Regions from separate parts of the Kitasatospora sp. NPDC101176 genome, predicted to be linked through region 3. Evidence: riboswitches for the same ligand, from Rfam matches in the RefSeq annotation. Region 3 holds a riboswitch; each other region holds the start of a gene.
What was found. Region 3 has a riboswitch for cyclic di-AMP ahead of ACIRS1_RS14360 (peptidoglycan DD-metalloendopeptidase family protein). Riboswitches for the same ligand answer to the same signal wherever they lie in the genome.

Region 1: another riboswitch for cyclic di-AMP. It lies ahead of ACIRS1_RS00080 (transglycosylase family protein); the one in region 3 lies ahead of ACIRS1_RS14360 (peptidoglycan DD-metalloendopeptidase family protein).
Region 2: another riboswitch for cyclic di-AMP. It lies ahead of ACIRS1_RS23220 (transglycosylase family protein); the one in region 3 lies ahead of ACIRS1_RS14360 (peptidoglycan DD-metalloendopeptidase family protein).
Region 4: another riboswitch for cyclic di-AMP. It lies ahead of ACIRS1_RS04655 (NlpC/P60 family protein); the one in region 3 lies ahead of ACIRS1_RS14360 (peptidoglycan DD-metalloendopeptidase family protein).

What each region holds. Positions count from the first base shown of each region.
Region 1 covers NZ_JBIWPA010000001.1:14,769-18,386, reverse strand. Annotated here, with positions in the region: gene ACIRS1_RS00090 (LacI family DNA-binding transcriptional regulator) at 1-91, shown strand, start outside; gene ACIRS1_RS00085 (hypothetical protein) at 209-409, opposite strand; gene ACIRS1_RS00080 (transglycosylase family protein) at 685-1,971, opposite strand; cyclic di-AMP (ydaO/yuaA leader) riboswitch at 1,958-2,159, opposite strand; gene ACIRS1_RS00075 (hypothetical protein) at 2,551-3,495, opposite strand.
Region 2 covers NZ_JBIWPA010000017.1:170,959-174,576, reverse strand. Annotated here, with positions in the region: gene eno (phosphopyruvate hydratase) at 1-911, opposite strand, end outside; gene ACIRS1_RS23220 (transglycosylase family protein) at 1,152-2,063, opposite strand; cyclic di-AMP (ydaO/yuaA leader) riboswitch at 2,065-2,235, opposite strand; gene ACIRS1_RS23215 (cytochrome P450) at 2,446-3,618, opposite strand, start outside.
Region 3 covers NZ_JBIWPA010000008.1:35,112-38,729, reverse strand. Annotated here, with positions in the region: gene ACIRS1_RS14365 (DUF2470 domain-containing protein) at 1-411, shown strand, start outside; gene ACIRS1_RS14360 (peptidoglycan DD-metalloendopeptidase family protein) at 797-1,798, opposite strand; cyclic di-AMP (ydaO/yuaA leader) riboswitch at 1,801-1,984, opposite strand; gene ACIRS1_RS14355 (MFS transporter) at 2,297-3,618, shown strand, end outside.
Region 4 covers NZ_JBIWPA010000002.1:419,311-422,928, forward strand. Annotated here, with positions in the region: gene ACIRS1_RS04650 (NlpC/P60 family protein) at 103-1,140, shown strand; cyclic di-AMP (ydaO/yuaA leader) riboswitch at 1,488-1,641, shown strand; gene ACIRS1_RS04655 (NlpC/P60 family protein) at 1,652-2,794, shown strand; gene ACIRS1_RS04660 (NlpC/P60 family protein) at 3,022-3,618, shown strand, end outside.

The DNA.
Region 1 (3,618 bases), on a different contig from region 3:
GGAGGTCGGCGGCAACGCGGCCCAGCGCGGGGAGTTCATGTTCCAGCCGGAGCTGGTCATGCGGGGCTCGACGGGGGCCTGCGCGCGCTGAGCGACGGGCCGTGGACGGCCGACGGGCCCCGGGGAGCGACCGCTCCCCGGGGCCCGTTTCGCATGGGTGCCGTGTGCCGTGTGCGGGGGTGGCGCGGACGGCGGCGGGTGGGGCGGGTCAGCCCTGCTGGTCGGTGGGGCGGCTGCGGGTGAGCCGCCGGTCGTCGGCGGCGTCGCCGGTCCGGGTCCCGGTGCGGCGGCCGCGGGCCAGGTAGTCCCGCAGGACCAGTTCGACGGCGTCCTGCGGGTTCTTGGTGCCGGAGAGCAGCATCGCGTCGATCGCGAGGTTGGCGTCGAGTGTGACGGTGACCTGGGCCATGGTGGCTCCTCCTCGGGTGCAGAGCAGCAGCATGCCCGTTGTGGCCGGCTTTGACCATGACCTTCGGCCGGCGGAGGGCGGGTACGCCGGAACCCCCGGGGGAGAGCGATCGGGCTCTCCCCCGGGGGTTCCGTGCGGCGGGCGACGGGGGCGGGTGACAGATGACAGGTTTCAGATGATGAAATCTGTCGGCTGAAATCTGAAATCTGAAATCTGTCAGCCGTCAGCCGTCAGCCGTCGGCTGTGCCGTGCTGCCCGTGGCCCGCCGGCGTGCCTCAGACCCGGCCGGCGAAGTCCGGGGCCCAGTTGGCGACGGTCTGCTCGCGCACGCCCGAGCTCGGGTTGGCGGCCTCGACGTACTTGCCGCCGCCGACGTAGATCGCGACGTGGTAGACGCCGGAGTCCTGGCCGTTGTTGGACCAGAACAGCAGGTCGCCCGGCTGCAGGTTGTCCAGCGAGACGTGGGTGCTGGCGGCGGCCTGGTCGGCGGCCACGCGCGGGATGGAGACGCCCGCGGCGCGCAGCGCGGCCTGGGTCAGGCCGGAGCAGTCCCAGCCGCCGTTGCCGGTGCCGCCGTAGACGTAGGCCTGGCCGACCTTCGACTCGGCGAAGGAGACCGCGGCGGCCATGCTGCCGGTGGCGGCCTGGGCCGGGGCCTGGGCGGCCGGGGCCTGGGTCTGCGCGGCCGGCTTGGCGTTCACGGCACCGCCGTCGGTGGTCTGGCCGGACTTCTTCGAACGGTCGAACCAGCTGAAGTCCGAGCCGGACTTGGTCGCGGTGGCCGCCTGCCGGCCCTGGCCGGCGTCCTTGAAGGACAGGTGCTGGCCCGGGTAGATGGTGTTCGGGCCGTCGGTCAGGGTGCCGCGGTTGAGCTCGTAGAGCCGCTGCCAGCCGCCGTCGATGTTGTGCTTGTCGGCGATGGAGGACAGCCAGTCGCCGGCCACGACGGTGTAGTCGTCGCTCTCGGCCTGGGCGCCGCCCTGGGCCTGCTCCTGGTGCTTCTGGGTCCAGGTGCTCTTGGCGGAGTCGCCGGAGGTCTGCTCCTGGGCCGGCGCGGCCGGCTTGGCGGCCGGGGCGGGGGTCTGCGCGGGCTTGGCGGCCGGGGCGGGCTTGGTGGCCGTCGCACCGGCGGTGGAGCCCGCGGAGGTGTCGACGGCGGCCGGGGCGCCGCCCTTGGTCAGGCCGGCCTGGACCGAGCAGACCGGCCAGGCGCCGGGGCCCTGCGAGGCGAGGACCTTCTCGGCGACGGCGATCTGCTGGTCCTTGGTGGCCAGGTTGGCCTGCGGGGCGTACGCGGTGCCGCCGAAGGCGGCCCAGGTGCTGGAGGTGAACTGCAGGCCGCCGTAGAAGCCGTTGCCGGTGTTAATGCTCCAGTTGCCGCTGCTCTCGCACTGGGCGACCTTGTCCCAGGTCGCGACGGAGGCGGCGGAGGCGGTGCCGGTGGTGAGGCAGGGGATCGTGAGGCCGACGCCCGCGACGCCGATGGCGGCGATGACGCGGCGGGTGCGGCTGGACAGACGGGTGCCGTTGGTGGGCAGCATGAAGACGCGGTCCTCTCCCACGCCTGCGAGGTGAGCTGTCGGATTCGGGCTGGAGTTGCCCGGCCGCGCTGTGGACGCGACTTCACCCCTAGCCCTGAACCGTTCCTGGGAACGGTCCGGGGCGACTTACCTGTGGGTCCCCCGCTCCTGCCGTGGTGCGTTTTCGCGCTGCCAGGGCATCCGACGGCAGGACTCGGCGTTGCGGATGAACTGGGTCCGTGTGGTCACGAACGGGGAGCACGTTAAGCAGACTTAAGTTCAAACCGCAAACACTGTGATGCGCATCACGGTTTGGCGAGAATGATCGTTTCCGTCGTCCGTCATGATCCGAAATGATCGTTTTCCCGCAACGGCGCTACGGGTGCGCACAACTGGCCGTGCCTCAGGAAACGGCTGACGGCGCGTCGGGGTGCGATCGGGTGCGTCCGCGATGCGGGAGGCGCGGCCGATTCCCGGCCGCCGGCCCGCGCCCCGGGCAGAACCGATCAAACATCGACAGAACGGACATCACACCTATTCACCCCTTAACTCCCGTACGGGGCAAGCCGGAAGGGCCCGGAACGAAGCCGTTCCGGGCCCTTCGGTGCGCGTGGTGTCCCGCTACTGCTCCTCGGGCCCCCCGGCGGCGGCGTGGGCGCCGTGGGTGCCCTCAGCGGCCTCCGCAGCGGCCTCCGCCTCGGCCTGGGCCAGCTCCTCCGGGGAGGGCGCCGGCAGCGCGGCCAGGTAGGTCGAGGCGATCAGCTGGCCGACCGTCGGGTAGGCGCCCAGCGGAGCGGCGGACGGGCAGCCCGTCTCCTCGGCGGCCGTCGCGAGCAGCTCGGAGTCGGCCTCCGGGCCGATCACCAGCGGGGCCAGCGCGGGGCGCAGGGAGCCGGTCTCCTTGAGGTGGTTGACGGCCGCGGCCACCGAGCCGGGCACGTCGAGCGCGGCGGGGATGACCGGGACGGCCAGCCGGGCCGCCAGCAGTACGCCGGTGATGCCGGCCGCCGCGGCGGCCTCCTCGCCGCCGACGGTGGTCAGGACCACGCCGTCCGCGGCGGTCGCGATGGCGAACAGTCGGGCCCGGTCGGCGCGGGCCAGTCCGGCCTCGGACAGACGCACGTGGACGGCCTCGGCGAGCAGCGGGTGCGGGCCGAGCACGTCGGTGACGGACGCGCCGTACTCCGCGGCGAGGGCGTGGAGTTCGGTCAGGAAGCCGTGCGGGCCGGGGACCAGCGGGACCACGACGGGCACCGGCAGGCCGGCCTCGGCGGCCATGGCCAGGAGCTCGGCGACGGTGCGGTCCTCGCTGTCGTCGGCCTCGGTGTTCCCACCGGGGAGGTAGCCGACCGCGGTGCGGACGCCGGCCTGCTCGCTGCGGACGATCGACAGCAGTTCCTCGACGACCGAGCGGGACTCGGGCCCTGCGGTCGCGGGCACGGCCAGCACCAGGGCCGGGGCGCCGGTCGGAATCTCGGGGCGCTCGGGACGGCGGTGGCGCCCCCGCGCACGGGAGCCTGGAGTGCGGACGGGCAGTGGCGCGCCCGGGATGGCTGCGGTGCTCATGCCGGAGATCGTAGGACATCGGCCGGTCGGGCCTGCAGTCGGCTGCCGTTCGGGTTCCGCGCGGCCGCGGTGCGCGCGCGGTGCGCGACGTGTGCCGATCCGGGCGGATCCACAGCAATGCGG
Region 2 (3,618 bases), on a different contig from region 3:
TTGTCGCCCAGCTTGACGGTCATGGCCTTCCAGCCGTCCCAGTCCGACTCGTCCAGCGGGTCCTCGATGGAGACCAGCGGGTAGGCGGCGACCAGCTCGGCGTAGTACTCGATGAGCTCGGCGGCGGAGAGGGCCTTGCCCTCGAACTGGTAGGCGCCGTCCTTGTAGAACTCGGAGGCGGCCACGTCCAGGGCCAGCGCGACGTCCCGGCCGGGCACGTAGCCGGCCTTCTGGATGGCCTCGGTGATGAGGTCCAGGGCCTCGCGGTTGCTGTCCAGGTTCGGCGCGAAGCCGCCCTCGTCGCCGAGGCCGGTGGACAGGCCGCGCTCCTTCAGCACGCCCTTGAGGGTGTGGTAGACCTCGACGCCCCAGCGGACGGCCTCGGAGAAGGACTCCGCGCCGATCGGGGCGATCATGAACTCCTGGATGTCGACGTTGGAGTCCGCGTGCGAGCCGCCGTTGAGGATGTTCATCATCGGCACGGGCAGCACGTGGGCGTTCGGGCCGCCCAGGTAGCGGAACAGCGGCAGGTCGCTGGCCTCGGAGGCGGCGTGCGCCACGGCCAGCGAGACGCCGAGGATCGCGTTGGCGCCGAGCGAGGACTTGTCCGGGGTGGCGTCCAGGTCGAGCATGGCCTGGTCGATCAGGCGCTGCTCGGTGGCGTCGTAGCCGACCAGCTCCGGGCCGATCTGCTCGATGACGGCCAGGACGGCCTTCTCCACGCCCTTGCCGAAGTAGCGGTTCTTGTCGCCGTCGCGAAGCTCCAGGGCCTCGAAGGCTCCGGTGGAGGCACCCGACGGGACAGCGGCACGGCCGGTGCTGCCGTCGTCGAGGCCCACCTCGACCTCGACCGTGGGGTTGCCACGCGAGTCGAGGATCTCACGGGCTACGACGACATCGATGGACGGCACGAGGCATCTCCTTGCGGAAGCAGGGTCCGGCTGACGTTGGTGCTGCCGGCGGGACGATTGCGGAGTCGTTACGACCAGAGCCTAACCGCCCGGACCCCCGGGGCCACGCTGGCCTCGGTCCCGTCTCAGCGTGTGGCCGCACTACCCACCGGTAGTTCACCCGCCCGCCCGGGCGAACCGGCCCGAATCCGGGCGGAGGGGGACGGATCCCGCCCCCTCCGCCCGGCGGGCGGGAGCGGCTCAGCCGAGGTGCAGGACCTGGCCGGGCATGATCAGGTTCGGGTCGCCGCCGACGGTGCCGCGGTTGCCGTCGTAGACCGACCGCCAGCCGCCGGTGACGCCCTGGGCGGCGGCGATGGTCGACAGCGTGTCGCCGGACCGGACGGTGTAGTCGTGGCCGCCCTGCGCGGCGGCCGGGGCGGTGCGCACGGCCGGAGCGGGCTGGGCGGCCTGCGGCGCGTAGTGCTGCTGGGCGGCGGCCTGCGGCGCGAACTGCTGGTAGACGCTCTGGTGGCTGGTCCAGTACCAGGTGCCGTTGTTCTGGTACCAGAACACCTTCGCGTCGGCGTCCCAGCCGGCCTTGCCCGAGAAGCCCGGGGCCTGCGGCTGCGCCTGCTGCGGCGCGGGCTGCTGGGCGGCCGGCTTCGGGGCGGCCGGCTGGGCGGGCTTGGCGGCGGGCTGCGCCGGCTTGGCCGCGGGCTGGGCCGGCTTGGCGGCGGGCTTCGCGGCGGCGGGCTTGTCGTCCGAGGAGGTGTCGACGCTCGCCGGCGCGCCGCCCTTGCTCAGGCCGGCCTTCTGCGAGCAGACCGGCCAGGCGCCCGGCCCCTGCGAGGCGAGGACCTTCTCGGCGACGGCGATCTGCTGGCCCTTGCTGGCCTGGTTGGCCTGCGGCGCGTACGCGGTGCCGCCGTACGCCTTCCAGGTGCCGGAGGTGAACTGCAGGCCCCCGTAGAAGCCGTTGCCGGTGTTGATGCTCCAGTTGCCACCGCTCTCGCACTGGGCGACGGAGTCCCAGGCGGAGGCCGGGGCGGCGGAGGCGCCGGTGGCGGTGAGGATCGGCATCGCGAGTCCGACGCCGGCCACACCGGCGACGGCGATGGCCTTCTCGGCCTGGGTACGACGACGGTGGCGGCCAGTTCCAACGAACAGCATGAAGGTCCCTCTCCGCACGCCTGCGAGGTGAGCTGTCGGGTTCGGACCGGGAGGTGGCCCGGCCGCCGTCAGCGGAAACGATTCCGCTCGGGCGGCTTCACCCCAAGCCGTGGGGAAACGGCAACAAACCTGGTTCCCCCGCCCCTGCCCAGGGTTCTGGTCGGTTTCCCGTGACGCGGCGGGCAGGATTCGGCGTCCCGCGCACGAGGTCCGCAGCTGCGAACTCCAGGGAGAGTAGACAGATCCTCAGACCAATCACAAGCTCATATCACCGATATCACACAGAAATCACGACCCGCGCTCGATCGCCCACCAACCGTGCGGCTATGTCCGGATTGATGGAGGTTCAGCCACCGCTCCAACGGCCGCCGGCGACACCCAGTCAGCGTGTCGGAGGGTCCGAAGGTTCCCGGGGGACGGCCGGCGGCGCGTGCGGGGAACGGCTCTCCGGGCTGAATTCCACCGGGAGTTCCCGCAGTCCCCGCATGATCAGGCCACCGCGCCAGCGCAGATTCTCCGGCCTTTCCGCCAACTGCAGATCCGGCAGCCGGGAAAGCAGCGTGGCCAGCGCGCTCCGGCCCTCCAACCGGGCCAGCGGGGCCCCGATGCAGTAGTGGATCCCATGGCCGAAACCCAGGTGCGGGTTGTCCGTTCGCGCCAGGTCCAGGGTGTTCTCGTCCGAGAACCTGGCCGGATCCCGGTCCGCCGCGGCCAGCACCACCAGCACCGGGTCCCCCACCGGGATGTCCACCCCGCCGATCGACACCGGCCGGGTCGCGAACCGCCACGTCGCCAGCTCCACCGGCCCGTCGTAGCGCAGCAGTTCCTCGATCCCGGTCTCCAGCAGCGCGCTCTCGCCGCGCGCCACCGACTCCTGCAGCAGCCTGCGCTGCTCCGGGTTGCGCAGCAGCGCGTACGTCCCGTTGCCGATCAGGTTGACGGTCGTCTCGAAGCCCGCGAACAGCAGGATGAAGGCCATCGCGGCGGCCTCGTTCTCGGTCAGGTGCTCCCCGTGGTCGCTCGCCCGGATCAGGCCCGAGATCAGGTCGTCCCCCAGGTCCGCCCGCTTGCGGTGGATCAGCTCCAGCAGGTACGCCCGCATCCGCTTCACCGCCCGGCCCACGCCGCCGCGCTGGCCGCCGCCGTGCCGGATCATCATCCCCGCCCAGTCGCGGAAGTCGTCCTGGTCCTCGGCCGGCACGCCCAGCATGTCGCAGATCGCGTAGATGGGGAGCGGGAACGCGAACTCGTGGATCAGGTCCGCCGACCCGCGCTGCGCGAAGCCGTCGATCAGGCGGTCCGTGAGCTGCTGCACCCGCGGCTCGAACTCCGCGACCCGGCGCGGCGTGAACGCCTTCGACACCAGGCGGCGCAGCCGGGTGTGGTCCGGCGGGTCGATGTTCAGCAGGTGCGTCATCAGGTCCGCCTGGCGCTCCCCCGGGATGCCGACCCGGCCCGTGCGGTGGGCCTGCTCGCTGTGGTGCGCCGGGTTCTTCGACAGCCGGCCGTCCGCGAGCGCCTGCCGCGCGTCCGCGTACCGGGTCACCAGCCAGGC
Region 3 (3,618 bases):
CACCTCGCCGACGACGGCATCAGCGTCCACCTGCGCGTGGACGTCGCCCACGCCGTCCTGTCCACCCCGTACGGCACCGGCGCCCTCACCGCCGCCGACCTCGCCCACGCCGCGCCCGACCCGCTGGCCCGGTACGAGGCCGCACTGCTCACCCACCTCGCCGACGACCACGCGGACGCCGTCGCCGTCCTCACCCGACTGCTCGACCCGGCGCTGCTCGCCGGGCGGCCGGACGTCCGGCCGCTCGCCCTGGACCGGCACGGCCTGGTGCTGCGCCTGGACCACCCGCACGGCCACCGCGACGTCCGCCTGGTCTTCCCCGAACCCGTCGCCGACACCGAGGAGTTCGGCCAGCGGGTGCACGAGCTGCTGAACGCCGCGGAGCAGGGCCTGCCCGTCCACCGGCTCTGAACCCGCAGCCCGGCGAACGGCACCCGACAGGCGGCAGGCGGCCGTCCGCCGGGCAGCACCCGGCGGACGGCCGCGGGGCCGACGTCACACCCCCGGCGCCGTCCGCCCGTTGCGCGCGCCGGCGCCGGAAGCGGAGACGCACCGGGAACGCCCCCGGGAACGCCCCTGGAAACGGCGGCGGAAACGGCAGCGGCCGGCCCGGCTCGCGAGGGAGGTCTCGCGAGCCGGGCCGGCCTGGGCGTGTCCCGCGCCCATGTCCGCCGTTGCGGCGATCACCCGGTCGAGCGGTCACCCGACATGACCATCCCGGAGGATCGTTTCGCCCCGCATCAGCGGTAGTCCCGAAGGGCCCGTCCGGCGGGACCGGGCCCTCGACCCGTCAGGGTCAGAGAGCGACGCCGTGCGCCCGCAGGTAGGCGACCGGGTCGATGTCCGAGCCGTACTCGGAGCCGGTGCGGATCTCGAAGTGCAGGTGCGGGCCGGTCACGTTGCCGGTCGCACCGGAGAGGCCGATCTGCTGGCCGACGGTGACGGTCTGACCCATCGACACGCCGATCGAGGAGAGGTGCGCGTACTCGGCGTAGTGGCCGTCGGCGAGCTTGATCTCGACCTCGTTGCCGTAGGCGCCACCGTTGCCGGCCTTCACCACGACGCCGTTGGCGACGGCGCGCAGCGGGGTGCCGGTGGAGGCGACGAAGTCCTGGCCGGTGTGGTGGCCGGAGGCCCACATCGAACCGGCCACGCCGTAGGCGGTGCCCAGCTTCGGGTTGGCCAGCGGGGCGACGAAGCCCGAGGTGCTGGCGGCCGCAGGGGCGGCGGTGACGGCGGCGGCCGGCTTCGGGGCGGCGGTCTGCACCTGGGTCTGGACCGGGGCGGACGGCTTGGCAGCCTCGGTCTTGGCCTGCACCTGGGCCTTCGGCTTGGCCGGGGCGGCGGGCTTGGCCGGGGCGGCCGGGGCGGCGGGCTTCGCCGGGGCGGCGTCCGCGGACGGCGCGGCGTGGCCGGCGATCGAGAGGTGCTGACCCGGGAAGATCAGGTTCGGGTTGCCGCCGACGACCGAGCGGTTGTGCTCGTACAGCGCCTGCCAGCCACCGTCGACGTGCTTGGCGTCGGCGATCTTCGACAGGGTGTCACCGCTGACGACGCGGTAGCTCTCGGCCTGGGCCGGGGCGGTGGCGGGAGCGGCGGCCGGGGCGGCCGGCTTGGCGTCGACGCTGGTGGCGCCGGTCCAGGTGGAGCTCTGCGCGGCCGGGGCGGCCGGGGCGGTGTGCGCCTGGGCGCTCACGGCGGCCACGAGCGGAAGGGCGAAGGAGACCCCGGTGACCGCGGTGGCGATGCCGATGCGGGCGGCGCGGGGCAGGGCGATACGACGAGCCTGAGCAGGCATGGAAGTTTCCTCTCCGACGCCTGCGAGGTGAGCTGTCGGGTTCGGGCTGGAGTTGCCCGGCCGCATGCGCGGCTTCACCCCAAGCCGGCCCTGGGATCCGGTACGCGAAGCGCGTGCCGATCCCGGTCCGGCGACTTACCTGTGGGTCCCCCGCTCCTGCCGTACAGAGTTCAGTTCGAACCACCGGGCAGCGGCAGGATTCGGCGTTCCACCCGGCGGATCCGTCCGGACTGGCCGGGCGGTCGCTGAACTAAAACCCATCCGTCCGGGTGAAGCAATGTCGATCTCTTGAACGGACAACCATCCCCGCCGGGGCCGTGACACTCCGAATGATCGGCTGCACCGTGCGTGCACAATCCATTCACCCGGCGCCACTGATCCACGACGCTGCGCCGATCCCGCCACCGCTGCGCGACCGTTCGCTCACGCACCGCACACCGTCGACACACCCCCCGGTGACCCTTGTCACGCGGGCCCCGCGGGGCGCAGGATCGGGCCGTGGCCACCTCCGCGGCCGGCACCCTGCGCCTGGGCACCGCGCAGGGACGCTGGGTACTCCTGGCAACCGTGCTCGGCTCCAGCATGGCGATGCTCGACGGCACCGTGGTGAACGTCGCGTTGCCCCGGATCGGCACCGACCTCGGTGCCTCCCTCGCCTCCCTGCAATGGACCCTGAACGCCTATCTGCTGACGCTCGCCGGGCTGATCCTGCTCGGCGGCGCGCTCGGCGACCGGTACGGCCGGCGCCGGGTGTTCCTGATCGGGGTGGTCTGGTTCGCCGCCGCCTCGGCGGCCTGCGCCGCCGCCCCCACCATCCAGGTGCTGGTCGCGGCCCGCGCCGTGCAGGGCATCGGCGGCGCGCTGCTCACCCCCGGTTCGCTCGCCATGCTGCAGGCCGTCTTCCACCCGGAGGACCGCTCGGCGGCGGTCGGCCTGTGGTCGGGGCTCGGCGGCGTGTCGGCGGCGGTCGGCCCGTTCCTCGGCGGCTGGCTGGTGGACGGCCCCGGCTGGCGGTGGATCTTCCTGCTCAACCTGCCGCTGGCGGCCGCCGTCGTCGCGGTCGCCGCCCGGCACGTCCCGGAGAGCCGGGACGAGAGCGCCACCGGCCGCTTCGACGTCCTCGGCGCGCTGCTCGCCGCGCTCGCCCTCGGTGCGCTCACCTACGCGTTGACCGCCGCCGGGGAGGGCCTCTCCCCCGCGGTCTGGCTCGCCGGAGCGGTCGGGCTGGTGCTCGGCGCGGCCTTCCTCACGGTCGAACGCCGCGCCGCCGAGCCGATGCTGCCGCTCGGCCTCTTCTCCTCCCGGCTGTTCACCGCCGTGAACCTGGTCACCCTGTGCGTCTACGCGGCGTTCAGCGGGGTGTTCTTCCTGCTGGTCGTGCAGCTGCAGATCGTCTCGGGCTTCTCCCCCCTGGTCTCCGGCCTCGCCCTGGTCCCGATCACCGTGCTGATGCTCACGTTCTCGGCGCGCGCCGGGCGGCTGGGCAAGCGGATCGGCCCGCGGATCCCGCTGACCGTCGGGCCGCTGCTGTGCGCCGCCGGGGTGCTGCTGATGCTGCGCATCGGCGCCGGCTCCACCTACTGGGCAGACGTGCTGCCGGCCGTGACGGTGATGGGCTGCGGGATGACCCTGCTGGTGGCGCCGCTGACCGCGACGGTGCTGGCCGCGGTCGAGGTGCGGCACGCGGGCATCGCCAGCGGGGTCAACAACGCCGCCGCCCGCGCGGCCGGTCTGCTCGCGGTCGCCGCCCTGCCGGCGCTCGCCGGGCTCAGCGGCGACGCCTACCGGGTGCCGTCCGCGGTGGACTCCGCCTTCCACAC
Region 4 (3,618 bases), on a different contig from region 3:
GGGAGTGGAAAATCCCTTGGATCTTCACTAGGGTCTGGCGTCAAACCTATTTTCCGGATTCTCACCTGATCGGGTGAGGCCGATGGAAGAAGGAGCCGGTCCTTGGCCTCCCACCGCCGTCCCAAGCAGCCGAGCCGCGCGCGGGTCTCCGTGCTCACCGCTGCTGCTGCGACCGCGGTCGCCCTCTCCGCCCAGGTGGCCGCGCACGCCGCGCCCCAGCCGAACAAGACGGACGTCAAGGCGCAGATCGACCAGCTCCAGCAGGAGCAGGAGCAGGCGGCCGAGAAGTACAACGGCGCCAAGGAGCGGTCCGACCAGCTCCGCAAGCAGGCCGACCAGCTGCAGGACCAGGTGGCCCGCAGCCAGGAGCAGATGACCCAGCTGCAGACGGGCCTGGCCGAGGTGGCGGGCGAGCAGTACCGCACCGGCGGCATCGACCCGTCCGTCCAGCTGATGCTCTCCTCCGACCCGTCCGGGTACCTGGACAAGGCCTCCAGCGTCCAGCAGGCCAGCACCAGCCAGGCCGAGGCGCTCAAGGGGCTGCTGGACCAGCAGCGCCGGCTGGACCAGGAGAAGGCCGAGGCCGCCGCCGTGCTGGCCTCGCTGGACTCCACGACCAAGGACCTGAACCAGGCCAAGTCGGACGTCAACCAGAAGCTCAAGGCCGCCCAGGACCTGCTGAACTCGCTCAGCGCCTCCGAGCGGGCCGCGCTGCGCGCCCAGCAGGCGCAGGACGACCGGGCCTCGCGCGGCGCGGACCGGGTCGACCTCAGCAGCCTGCCGCCCGCGAGCGGGTACGCGGCCGTGGCCGTCGCCAAGGCGATGAGCAAGCAGGGTTCGCCGTACGTCTGGGGCGCCACCGGCTCGACCACCTTCGACTGCTCGGGCCTGATGGTCTGGTCGTACGCCCAGGCCGGCGTCTCGCTGCCGCGCACCTCGCAGGAGCAGGGCAACGTCGGCACCCGGGTGCCCTCGCTGGACCAGGCCCAGCCGGGCGACCTGGTGATCTACGGCAGCGACCGGCACCACGTCGGGATGTACATCGGCAACGGCATGGTGGTGCACGCCCCGCACACCGGTGACGTGGTGAAGGTGATGAAGGCCGACGCGATGCCGATCAACACCATCCGCCGGGTCTGACGGCGGGACAGCCGCCGCGGGGCCGTCGCCGACCCTGTGATCCCCGCCACTCCCGACCGGGGGTGGCGTTCGGATTTCTGCGCGCCCCAGGGGTCCTGAACGGCCTTGCGGTGAAAGCCGATCAGCTTTGCGTGCGGTGGTGATCACCATCGGTCATATTCACAAATGAACTTGGGTCTTCTTCCATCTTTTTTCTGACAAGGATTTGAACGGATCACGGTTCAGTTACTAGGGTCGTGCCTCGAACCACCGCACTGTCGATCGCCCAGCCAGGGTGGCGGCGGTGGTTTCCGTCGAGTTCGCGAAGCAGCGGGGCAGCCCGAAGGGCCGCCCGGCGGGGAGCCCAGTGTTCGGGGGCGCTGTGGAGCGGAGCCGGGGAACCACGTTCCTCCGGGGTGAATCGGCGTCAGGTCGGCCGGTGGAACGGCCGTGAGGCGTCGTAGGGCCCGCTTCCGGCCCGAACCCGTCAGCTCACCCGGTAGGCGGACGTAGGAAGAAGGAGCCCGCCTTCGTGGCGTCCCATCGTCGTCCCAAGCCCGCCGGCCGCGCCCGGGTGTCGATCCTGACCGGTGTCGCCGCCGCGGCGGTCGCGCTGTCCGCGCAGTCCGGCGCCCACGCCGACCCGCAGCCGACCAAGGACCAGGTCAAGGAGCAGGTCGACCAGCTCAACGAGCAGGCCGAGGTCGCCACCGAGAAGCTCAACGCCGCCCAGGAGAAGCAGCAGGAGCTGCAGAAGCAGGTCACCGGCCTGCAGGACCAGGTGGCGCGGCAGCAGGCGCAGGTGACCGACCTGCAGGGCGGCCTGGCCGAGATCGCCGGCGAGCAGTACCGCAACGGCGGCATATCCCAGACCGTCCAGCTGATGTTCTCCGCGAGCCCGGACAACTTCCTCAACCAGGCCGGCACGCTGAACCAGGCCGGTGACACCCAGAAGGGGCAGCTGAAGCAGCTCCAGGACGAGCAGCGCAAGCTCGACCAGGTGCGCACCGAGGCCCAGGGCAAGCTCGCCGAGATGGAGACCACCACTCAGCAGCTGAAGGCCGCCAAGGACGAGGTCCAGGGCAAGCTCAAGGCCGCGCAGGACCTCCTCAACACGCTGACCGAGCAGGAGCGCCAGGCGCTCCGCGCGGCCGAGGAGAAGGCCGCCGCCGAGGCCAAGGCCAAGGCCGACGCCGCCGCGAAGGCCGCCCAGCAGCAGGCCGCGCAGCAGGCCGCCGACCGCTCCTCGCGGGACAGCAACCGCACCGACCTGAGCGCCCCGACCACCTCGGCGCCCGCCCCCAAGCCGGTCGCCGCCGGCAGCTCCCGCGGTGCCGCGGCGCTGTCCATCGCCGCCACCAAGGTCGGCTCGCCGTACGTCTACGGCGCCACCGGCCCCAGCTCGTTCGACTGCTCGGGCCTGATGGTCTGGGCGTTCAACCAGGCCGGCGTGTCGCTCCCGCGGACCTCCCAGGAGCAGGCCGGTGCCGGCACCCGGATCGGCAGCGACCTCTCCCAGGCGCAGCCCGGCGACCTGCTCATCTTCTACAGCGACGCCCACCACGTGGGGATCTACGCCGGCAACGGCCAGGTGCTGCACGCGCCCAAGCCGGGTGCCTCGGTGCGCTACGAGGCGGTCTCCAACATGCCGCTGGCCTCCATCGTGCGGGTCTGATCCCCACTCCGGAGCACCCGGGCCCGGCCCTCCGTCACGGAGGGCCGGGCCTGCGGCTTTTCCACCGGGCACGGATGGGTGTCCGATTGGTGGTCGAATATTCGGGTCCGGAGGGGTTTGGACTCGCTTGCCCGGACTCGCTAACGTCTGCCACCGGACTCCCGCTTCCAGACCGCCCACCGGGTGCGGCGGCGGGGCCGTGCCGCAGGACTGGAGCCGCCGCCGCCATGCCCGTGCACCGCCGTTCCCAACTGCTCGCCCGTGCGCTGGTGCTGACCGCGGCCGCCACCACCGCCCTGGGCGTCACGACCGGCGGCAGTGCCCAGGCCGCCCCCGGGGCCCCCGAGCCGCCCAGCCGCAAGGACGTCAAGGCGCAGGTCGAACAGCTCTACGACGAGGCCGAGCAGGCGTCCGAGCGGTACAACGCCGCCCTGGAGGCCCAGCAGCGCCTCCAGGGCGAGACCACCGTCCTCCAGGGCGAGATCGCCGTCGGCCAGGAACAGCTCAACCAGCTGCGCGGCGACCTGGCGAGCGTGGCCGGCGCCGAGTACCGCGGCGGCGGCCTGGCACAGACCGTCCAGCTGATGCTCTCCACCGACCCCGAGGGCTACCTGACCCGGGCCCGCACCCTGGACCAGGCCGCCGAGCGGCAGCAGGAGACCCTGCACGAGCTGGTCACCCGCCAGCGCCGGCTCGACCAGCGCCGCACCGAGACCTCCGGCAAGCTCGCCGAACTGGAACAGGCCCGCCGCTCGCTCGCCGAGGGCAAGCAGCAGGTCCAGCAGCGGCTCGCCAAGGCGCAGCGGCTGCTCAACAGCCTGGGC